3 regions of the Arthrobacter sp. TJ-170 genome follow, and region 3 is predicted to be linked to each of the others. Evidence: riboswitches for the same ligand, from Rfam matches in the RefSeq annotation. Region 3 holds a riboswitch; each other region holds the start of a gene.
What was found. A riboswitch is a leader RNA that binds a small molecule or an ion and turns the genes downstream of it on or off. The one in region 3 is predicted to bind S-adenosylmethionine.
Positions count from the first base shown of each region.

Region 1: another riboswitch for S-adenosylmethionine. It lies ahead of metX (homoserine O-acetyltransferase MetX); the one in region 3 lies ahead of AC4D1W_RS09755 (rhodanese-like domain-containing protein).
Region 2: another riboswitch for S-adenosylmethionine. It lies ahead of AC4D1W_RS00125 (cobalamin-independent methionine synthase II family protein); the one in region 3 lies ahead of AC4D1W_RS09755 (rhodanese-like domain-containing protein).

Region 1 is NZ_JBZCNL010000001.1:685,075-688,341, forward strand. It holds gene AC4D1W_RS03195 (CPBP family intramembrane glutamic endopeptidase) at 1-137, shown strand, start outside; gene AC4D1W_RS03200 (VOC family protein) at 160-801, opposite strand; SAM riboswitch class IV at 1,114-1,248, shown strand; gene metX (homoserine O-acetyltransferase MetX) at 1,264-2,409, shown strand; gene AC4D1W_RS03210 (HNH endonuclease signature motif containing protein) at 2,504-3,016, shown strand; gene AC4D1W_RS03215 (alpha/beta hydrolase) at 2,958-3,267, shown strand, end outside.
Region 2 is NZ_JBZCNL010000001.1:20,556-23,822, forward strand. It holds gene AC4D1W_RS00115 (hypothetical protein) at 1-536, shown strand, start outside; gene AC4D1W_RS00120 (DUF3040 domain-containing protein) at 843-1,121, opposite strand; SAM riboswitch class I at 1,479-1,575, shown strand; gene AC4D1W_RS00125 (cobalamin-independent methionine synthase II family protein) at 1,586-2,824, shown strand; gene AC4D1W_RS00130 (HNH endonuclease) at 2,926-3,267, opposite strand, start outside.
Region 3 is NZ_JBZCNL010000004.1:225,104-228,370, forward strand. It holds gene AC4D1W_RS09745 (hypothetical protein) at 1-138, shown strand, start outside; gene AC4D1W_RS09750 (aminodeoxychorismate lyase) at 193-1,047, shown strand; SAM riboswitch class IV at 1,135-1,260, shown strand; gene AC4D1W_RS09755 (rhodanese-like domain-containing protein) at 1,267-1,749, shown strand; gene AC4D1W_RS09760 (O-succinylhomoserine sulfhydrylase) at 1,820-3,028, shown strand; gene AC4D1W_RS09765 (COG4315 family predicted lipoprotein) at 3,158-3,267, shown strand, end outside.

The sequences.
Region 1 (3,267 bases), on a different contig from region 3:
TCATGGGCCTGATCTTCGGGTACGCCTACACGCGCACCAGACGGGTCATGCCGCTGGTGGTCGCTCATGCGTTCCTCGACATTGCGGGCTTTGTCGGCTTTGCTCTGTTCGGCCCTGCCATCGGCATCGGGAACTAGCTCGGCGCGAGGCAGGCCTTGACTAGATCCTGACGGAGCCCTTCGGGGTCTCGAACGTGACCGACATGATGCCCGGTGTGCCGTTGGGGGCAATCCACTCCACGTCAACGTCGTCCAGGGGGTGGTTGGCGGGGGTGCCGAGCCATTCCGTCACACGCTCGGCGGACCCTGCGATGGTCAGCGCCCTGAGGCGTACCGACGCGGGCCGCGCCTGGGACGGGTGGAGGGACTCCGTGCCGTCATCCCAGCGGATCATGTAGGGAACCTGCGGGTCAGCGATCAGGCCCTTGATGCCGATCTGCTGCCAGGTCAGCTCCTGACCATCAGGGAACTTGCGGTTACCGGGTACGGCGCTGCGGCCCAGTCGCTCTTCGAAAGGTGCAAGATCGTCAACGGCCACACACCAGCCCATCCAGCCGCCGCCGGCCTCGGACCGGGCACGCACGGCCTGGCCGAAAGGTGCCTTGTCCGACGCAGGATGGTCGAGTACCTCGACAACCTCCAGATACTGGCCGTTGGCCAGTGGGCAAATCATGTTGCGGGTGCCGAACCGGGGGTGTACTCCACCCTTCACGAATTCCACGCCCAGGGCGTCGGAAATCCGGTCCGCAGTGGCCGTCAGGCCGTCGGGTTCGCAGGCATAAGACACATGATCCAGGCGCATGGCCCCATTTTGGCACTTTGTGATGCACGCCTCGACTTAGGGTTACCTAAGTCATAGCTATCGGGGTGAAGTGCCCAAGCAAACCCCAAGGTCAGCCACGGATAGTGGAGCGGACAGGGAGCCCGGTTCCGAGACCGCCGGAGTTTCCTGCAGGGACGCCCACTGGGCGTCCCCCTTGAGTGGGGCGGCCCGTTGCCCATAGACGGAGGCGGCCCCACTCAAGCGTTCCCGCCGGCCCAGTCAACGCCGGACCATTTCACCGCGAGTCACAATACTTGCCCTTTCCCATCCTGGTCGGGTTTTCTTGTACGAGGTCACGAGTGACAGTGCGGTGGGTTCCTTCCCGCCACCAGCCCCGGCTTACTGTCCGGCAACCCTCCTCTCGCGGTGGGGTGCCCCGGGTGACGACCAGGCCCTGCACGAGGTGTGCAGGAGCAAGCGCGATTCACAAAGGCGGCAGGTTTGACAGGGATCACCACAGCGGAACCGCACCACGAGGCGGAGTCCGTTGACGGCGTCGTCGTGCCGCGGCTTTCCATCGGCCCCCTCACGCTGGAAACCGGCGGGCACCTGCCCGACGTCGTTCTGGCCTACGAGACGTGGGGCACCCTCAACGCGGACGCCTCCAATGCGGTGCTCATTGAGCACGCGCTCACGGGCAGTTCCCACGTCGCCAGGGGAAATTCAACAGAAGACGGCTGGTGGGACGGCCTGGTTGGTCCCGGTAGGACCATCGACACCGACAGGTACTTCGTCGTGTCCATCAATATGCTGGGCGGCTGCTACGGGTCCACGGGTCCCGCGTCGCTCGATCCGGAGGGCAGGCCGTGGGGCTCGAGGTTTCCCTTCGTCACCATCCGCGATTCCGTGCGCGCCGAGGCGCTGCTCGCGGACCTTCTGGGTATTGACTCATGGCACTCGGTGCTCGGCGGCTCCATGGGAGGCGCGCGGGCGCTTGAGTGGGCAGTGACCTACCCGAAACGCGTTCAGCGCTGCGCCGTCATCGCCTGCGGAGCGGCAAGCACGGCTGAGCAGATCGCCTTCGCGCAGGCTCAGGTACAGGCAATCAGGCTCGATCCGCGGTTCGCCGGCGGCGACTACTACGGATCGGCCGGTCCGGAGCACGGATTGGGTCTGGCACGGCGGATCGCACATATCACGTACCGCTCGGAGGCCGAGTTCGGCCACCGGTTCGGCCGCGCGGCCCAGGGCATTGAGGAACCTTTCGGGTCACCTCTGCCGCATGGCCGCGGCCGCTACCAGGTGGAGAGCTACCTGGACCATCAGGCGGACAAGCTGGTTGGACGGTTCGATGCCAACAGCTACCTGATCCTCACCGAGGCGCTGATGAGCCACGACGTCGCACGCGGCCGCGGCAGCCTGACCACCGCGCTGGCCGATGCCACGGCGAAGTTCTTCGTCGCGGCGGTTGCCTCCGACCGGCTGTACTGGCCCTCCCAGTCGCATGAGCTGGCATCCGCCCTGCCCGGCAACGTGGCCGTGCACACCATCGCCTCACCAATCGGACATGATGCGTTCCTCACCGAGATAGCTCAGCTCGAACCGGCGCTTGAGGCCGCGTTCTACCACGACGACGACGGCGCGTGAGTTCCGAGTCAATGGTGTCCTGACTTCCGATTGCCACCTCGCCGCGCATGCACCCAGTTTCACCAGGATTCTGGTCCACCCGGAAACGGGGGCCGTGCTCAGCGTCGGCAGGGACAGGTACCGGCCACCCAAACACCTGCAGGACTGGGTACGAATCACCAACCCCACCTGCGTCCATCCCGGCTGCAACCGCTCATCGATGTCCTGCGAAATCGACCACGTCACTCCATGGGCGCACGGCGGGAAAACTGCCATGCACAACCTCCAACCCAGGTGCAAGCTCCGCCACATGCTCAAAACCGAAGGCGTCTGGTCCGCCGGACACGACGACGCCGGCGCACCGGGCATCACTTCATTCGGCGGCAAACCTACACCACCCTGGCCGAACCCCCACCACCCTTCTGGCGAGATTCGTGGGCGGCGCGCTGCAGAAAGGGGTCCAGTGCAGGCACCAGGTGCAACACAAGAGCCGACGCTATTTGGCCGTGCCTCGGGACAACCTGCGTTGTCTGGAGTAGCGCCGCGTGGACCCGTGCCACTATGGAGCAATGACAAATTCTCTCTCACCCGACGGCTCCGCTGTGTCCGCTTCCGGAATTGTCCCTGAACCTGGAAATCCACCAGGAAACGCGCAAGTGGTTGTCTGGTCGAAACCCGAGGATGAGCGAGAGGGTACGCCCCTGCTCGTGCTGCTGCACGGTCACATGGCCAACGAGGAAGACCTGATGGGCATCCTCGAGTCCCTGCCGGACGAATTCACGGTGGCTTCCCTCCGCGCACCCGTAGCCCAGGGGCCGGGTTTCACCTGGTTCCCGTTGATGCAGGACGTCGCCTATTCCGTCGACAAGGTCACCTCAG
Region 2 (3,267 bases), on a different contig from region 3:
ACGGACAAGACGTCTTCAGTCCCAACATCGTGGTCTTGAGAATAGGCAATGCCGGGAAGGCCGAAATCCGGTCCGAAGATTTCGACGGTCCCATCCGCATTCTGTTCAATAGAGGGCAACTTCTGGCTGCTTCCGTAAGCGCGACCTCGGCTGACGGCATCTCTTGGACATTAGATTCATCGCGCGAAAATGAAGTTCACATCGAGCCAAAGATGCTGAACCCCAAGGAATGGGTTGACATTCATTTCGTGACAGACGGGCCGTTGGAGAAGCCGCAGATAGTCGCGCGAGTGGCGGGACAATCGAGTGACGCACATGATGTGGAGCGGGCCAGGAACAAGGTTTGGTTGTACACCTTTTCGTTCGCGGTCTTCCTCATGCTTGGAGCACCCCTCATTCTGCAATTATTTGGGAACCCACTCGGTGACGCCGCCCTTTTCTTCACCCTAGCGGGGCTTGTACTATTCCTCATCGCCAGCATCGGAGCGTCGAAGCGCGGAGTTTGGCAGAAAAAAGAGAAGGCGAATGCGAACTAGGCAGCTCTCGCCAGACCCGACAACCCCTCCATATCCCCTCCAACCCCGCGGTGCGAAGCAGAACTGACGGACACGAAAGGCTACGAACGTAGACCTCGAATGTGCCGAAAACCTGGGGAATTGCGCGGAAGGACGTGCTTGTTCGTCGTCGTTCGTTCCCGTTGGCGGAAGCTCACCAAAGAGCTTGTAAACAGGGGGTCGCCGGTTCGAATCCGGCAGGGGGCTCCACTAAGAAGGCTGGTTGACTGCCGCAACACCGCTAACTCCGCGAGGCCTCGTCGCCGGCCGACAGACCTAACCGGGACATCAGGGGAAGCGGCGCGTGCTCCAACCGCTGAAGAAGAGGTAAGCTCCCGCGCCTGCTGCGAGGAAACCCAGGACACCGAGAATGGTCAGCTGCATGCTGATTCCAGCGATGATTAGTCCGAAGCCGGCCAGGATGGTCAGCAGCCCATAAACTTCGCGCGCGCCGATACGCTTGGATGGTCCCGCGTCTTGTAACTTGTGGGCCAGATCGGGGTCCTCTGCCGCGAGCTCCTCTTCGAGCTCCCGTAGGCGTCTACGCTCTTCATCCGATAACGGCATCAACGGCCTTCTTGTCCCTGGTCTTGCGGAGCTTCACCGACAGGGAACGGCGCGTAACAGCGACGGACCCGGCGATGACTTTCACAATGCTTGCTCTGTATCCAGTATGGTCCTTGCCCGGGGGAGAGCACAGAGCGCCCTATGGATCTCGAAAGTGGGAATTGGTCAGGCTTTAGCAGCGCTCATCCCATTCACCGCTCTAAGCTTCGTGGGATGCTTCGTTTCGGTTCGTGACGGGGTGTTTTTGGGTGGGGCTGACAGCGCCACCATGATGGTGGGAGCCTCTTCTGTTGGTGCTAGGCCTGTGGCCGTGGAGAGGGCGTGCCTGCGTCACCGGTGGATTTAGAGCCCTAAACCCCACCATCCAGAGCAGCTGAGAGACCTGCCTCCGTGACGCTGCAGCTTCCCCCGGACCTCCCATCCGGAACGGTGCTAATGGCAGGACCGATGGAAGGAACAGCACCATGACAACTGATCGCATTCACACCAGCCACGCCGGTTCCCTGCCGCGCACACCGGAACTGATCGCCGCCAACGCCGCCAGAACCCTCGCTGAGGATGGCTTCACCCTGCAGCGAACCCCGGAATTCGAGGGCCTGCTCACCTCCGCCGTGGTGGACCTCGTCCAGTGGCAGAAGGACCTCGGAATTACCATCCCGGGGGATGGCGAGTACGGCAAGGCCATGTCGAATGCCGTGGACTACGGCGCCTGGTGGACCTACAGCTTCCAGCGTACCGCCGGTCTTGAACTGACGGACTACAACCCGATCCTCGCCGATGCCGTACGCAGCGAACCCGGCGCGATCAAACTGACGTCGTTCGCGGATCGGCGCGACTGGACTCGCTTCGCAGCAGCGTATCAGGACCCTGAGAGCGGAATCCAGCTTGGCAAAAACGCCACGGCGTTCCCCTCCGCTACCGGTCCAATTTCATACATCGGCCAGGATGCACTGGCCTCGGACATAGCGAACCTCAAGGTAGGCCTTGACGCGGCGAACGTCCGAACGGGATTCATCACCGCACTTTCGCCGGGGTCGGCGAGCAGGATCGGCAACGATTACTACGCCAGCGAGGAAGAGTTCATCTATGCATGGGCCGACGTGCTGCGCGAGGAATACCGGGCCATCGTCGACGCCGGTCTCATCGTCCAGATCGATGACCCCTCCCTCGCTGAGAACTGGGATCAGATCAACCCCGAACCCAGCGTCGAGGACTACCAGCGCTTCACCCGCATCCGGGTGGAGGCCCTCAACTACGCACTGCGGGGCCTGCCGGAGGACCAGGTCCGAGTGCACGTGTGCTGGGGATCCTGGCATGGTCCGCACACGACGGATCTAGAGTTCCGGCACATATTGGACCTTGTGCTGAGCATCAACGCCGGGTCGTACTCCTTCGAGGCCGCGAACGCGCGCCACGAACACGAGTGGGCCCTTTGGCAGGACACCACGCTGCCGGACGGAAAACTCATAGTGCCCGGTGTCGTCTCCCATGCGACGAACGTGGTTGAACACCCTGAGCTGGTCGCGCAGCGCATCGAACGCTTCGCGAGCTTGGTGGGGCGCGAGAATGTCATCGCCTCGACCGACTGCGGCCTCGGAGGGCGACTCCACCCGCAGATCGCCACAGCCAAGCTTGAAGCTTTGGGCCGCGGGGCGCAGATCGCCTCAAACAAGTTGTTCGGCCGTTCAGCGACGCTGATCTAACCGTACAAAACACCCTAGGGAACTCTGAGCGGGACGACACGTCGGTGATGTGTCGTCCCGCTGCATGTCGTCTGGGGCGGCGGATGCCGGTCCGGAATCGTTCATTCTGTAACAGAGCGAGCTTGGGCGATCCTTAGTGCAGCGTCCTGCGCTCGCTGTTGCTCCGCGGTGACGACCACTCCCGGCAAATGCCCCGCGGTCGCGATCATGGCGCGCAGCTCGGCAACGGTATACGGGGTGGGGCGTCTACTGTGAGCCATGTAGTGGCAGTTCGGGCACAACGGGACCAGATCGGTGATCGGGTCGATCTCATAGTCGGGCCCAAGTAAGGAGGCCGGCACCGTGTGGTGGACGTGAATGAATCCGGCGCCCTCAGCGCCATACTTGGCCTCGTAATCGAAACCGCAGGCATGACAGTTCGGCCCGTGATGGGCGATCGCGAC
Region 3 (3,267 bases):
GAGCGGGTCGACGCCGGGCTCATCGACTACGCACTAGACCAGGTTCCGGACGCCACCGATCCCCTCCCTGAGGAGGCCTCTGACGAAGCGGACTGGGCACAGCGCGGCCTGAACGAGGAAAGCAATCCCGATTCCTGAGAACGCCGGCCCATAGCGCTCGCCCCGGGGCCCTCGGTCGCTAGGCTGGTGCCCATGACTGTTCTGGTGTTCCTGGACTCCTCCTCCCCCGCCGGCCGGATCGCTGACGCGACGCAGCCGCAGCTCAAGGTCACTGACACCGGGATCACGCGCGGCGACGGCATCTTCGAGACCATGCTCGCCGTCAACGGCGCGCCCCGGAAGCTGCAGGCGCATCTGGCCCGGCTGGCGACCTCTGCCGAGGCGCTGGAACTGAAGGTGCCGCCGTCGGACGCGTGGGAACGCGCCATCGCCACCGCGCTGAAGGAAACCGGCGACGACGGCGAACTGGTGGTCAAACTCGTCGCCACCCGCGGGGAGGAAGGGGCCGGTGCGACCTCCTGGGTGCTGGTCTCACCGCTACCCAAGGGGCTGCGCGGGCAGCGCCTCTCGGTACTCCTCCTGGACCGCGGTTATGACAGCACCGTCGCGCAGCGCGCGCCGTGGCTGCTGATGGGGGCCAAGACTCTCTCCTACGCGGTGAACATGGCCGCCCTCCGCTACGCCCGCTCCCACGGCGCCCACGACGTCATCTTCACCTCCACCGACGGCAAGGTGCTCGAAGGCCCGACGTCGACGGTCCTGATTGCCCGGGTGACCGACGGCGTCAAGCAACTCATCACACCGCAGCTGGAGAGCGGGATCCTGCCCGGAACGTCGCAGGGGGCCTTGTTCGCGACCGCCCGTGATGCGGGCTGGGAACTCGGTTATGGCCCACTGGTGCCGGAGGACCTGTTCAACTCCGAGGGCGTCTGGTTGATTTCGAGCGTCCGCCTGCTCGCCGAAGTCGGGTCGATTGACGGGAAGCCGGTCACGGTGTCTCCCGAGTTGACCGCCGAACTCGGAGCCCTGGTGCAGGCAGTCTCCTGAACCGGAACATATAGCGCACGCGCAGGCGTTACCGCACATTACGGCACAGCGTGGCAGACCGGGTTACCGGTGCTAGGTTCAATCCGGAGTAACGAGCGCCAGTGCCAAGCCCTGACTTGCTGGCCGGCAACCCTCTTTCACGGCGGGGTGCCTCAGGTGACTACTCGGCACACCGATCAGGATCCACGATCACCAGCGTGCACAGCGTGAGGAGACACAGTGTCACAGCATTACACCCCCCATCAGCAGCCAGGCAACGGCTACGCCGGAGACATCACGCCGCGCGAAGCGGTGGAACGCGTCAGCAAGGGCGCCGTCCTCGTGGATGTCCGCACAGTCGAGGAGTGGCAGACCGTCGGCGTCCCTGACCTCACCGATGCCGGGACCGTCCCCCTCTTCCTGGAGTGGAACCGTTCCGACGGCACCCGCAATGTCTCCTTCCTCAACCAGCTGAACGGCCTCAAGGGCAGGGAACTGCTGTTCCTCTGCCGCTCGGGCGTCCGCTCGGTTGCCGCGGCGCAGAGTGCAACGGCTGCCGGGCACACCGCCTACAACGTGCTGCACGGTTTCGAGGCGAACGGCGGCTGGCGCTCCAGCGGCCTTGCGACCACCGCCCACGCCGAATCCGGTACCCCTGAATCCGGCAGTGCCGAATCCGCGGCTGCCAGTCGGGCCAACGGGCAGGGCGACGCCGGTGAGTGAGTCCACGCCGTCGTCGTTCTCTCCGGCAGCGGGTCGGGAGCCGATCGCCGGCAACGGTGGCTACCCCCGGATCCAACGGCCGGACGACGACACCGCCGCCTGGTCGCCCGACACCCTCGCCGTCCGCGGTGGGCTCGCACGGTCCAATTTCGAGGAAACGTCCGAGGCCCTCTTCCTGAACTCGGGATTCGTGTATTCCTCCGCGGCTGCGGCGGAGGCCGCGTTCACCGGCGACGTCGACCGCTTTGTCTACTCCCGGTACGGCAACCCCACAGTCGCCATGTTTCAGGAACGACTGCGTCTTCTTGAAGGAGCGGAAGCGTGCTTCGCCACCGCCAGCGGTATGTCCGCCGTCTTCACCGCGCTCGGAGCGCTCCTGGCTGCCGGCGACCGCGTAGTCGCCTCCCGCAGCCTGTTCGGCTCCTGCTTCGTCATCCTGAATGAAGTCCTCCCGCGCTGGGGCGTGGAGACGGTCTTCGTGGACGGCTGGGACCTCGACCAGTGGGAAGAAGCGTTGAGCGTCCATACCACCGCGGTGTTCTTCGAATCCCCTTCGAACCCGATGCAGGAAATCGTCGACATCCGGGCAGTCGTGGAACTCGGCCATGCCGCGGGCGCGCAGGTCGTCGTGGACAATGTCTTTGCCACACCGCTGTTGCAGCGGTGCACGGAACTGGGTGCCGACGTCGTTGTCTATTCCGGCACCAAGCACATGGACGGCCAGGGCAGGGTCCTGGGCGGCGCAATTCTCGGCCGCAAGGAATTCATCGAGGGTCCGGTGAAGACCCTCATGCGGCACACCGGTCCGGCCCTGTCCTCCTTCAACGCCTGGACCCTCCTGAAGGGACTCGAGACGCTCTCCCTGCGGGTCAACCACTCCTCGTCCTCGGCGCTGACCCTCGCCCGCTGGCTGGAAGCTCAACCGGCAGTGACCTGGGTGCGCTATCCCCTGCTCGAATCTCACCCGCAGTTCGATCTCGCCGCTGCCCAGATGACGGCCGGTGGCACGGTGGTCACATTCGAACTGGACGCCCCCGAGGGCCGGGCGAAGGAGCGGGCGTTCGCACTGCTCGATGCGCTGGACATCATCGACATCTCCAACAACCTTGGCGATTCGAAGACACTGATCACCCACCCTGCCACCACGACCCACCGTGCTATGGGTGCTGAAGGGCGCGCGGCCATCGGGCTGTCGGACGGCGTTATCCGGCTCTCGGTGGGTCTTGAGGACGTAAGTGATCTTCAGACGGACCTCGGCAAGGCCCTCGCCGCAGGCTGAATCTGGGATTCAGCTGTGAGTTCGACCGCACATTGAACCATTCGGGGTAGTTCGAGCGTCTTCCCGGCAGAGGGGTCGAGTGGCCACTTCCACCCCCGGTGTTCAGGGGTGATCACGGGAGGAATCACCATGAGAAAAGCAATCCGCGTCCTGTTCGCCGTCATCGCCATCTGCCTGCTGGCGCTCACCGGCTGTGGCGGCTCAGATACCCAGAGCGAGGACATTCCCGCAGGTGAAGA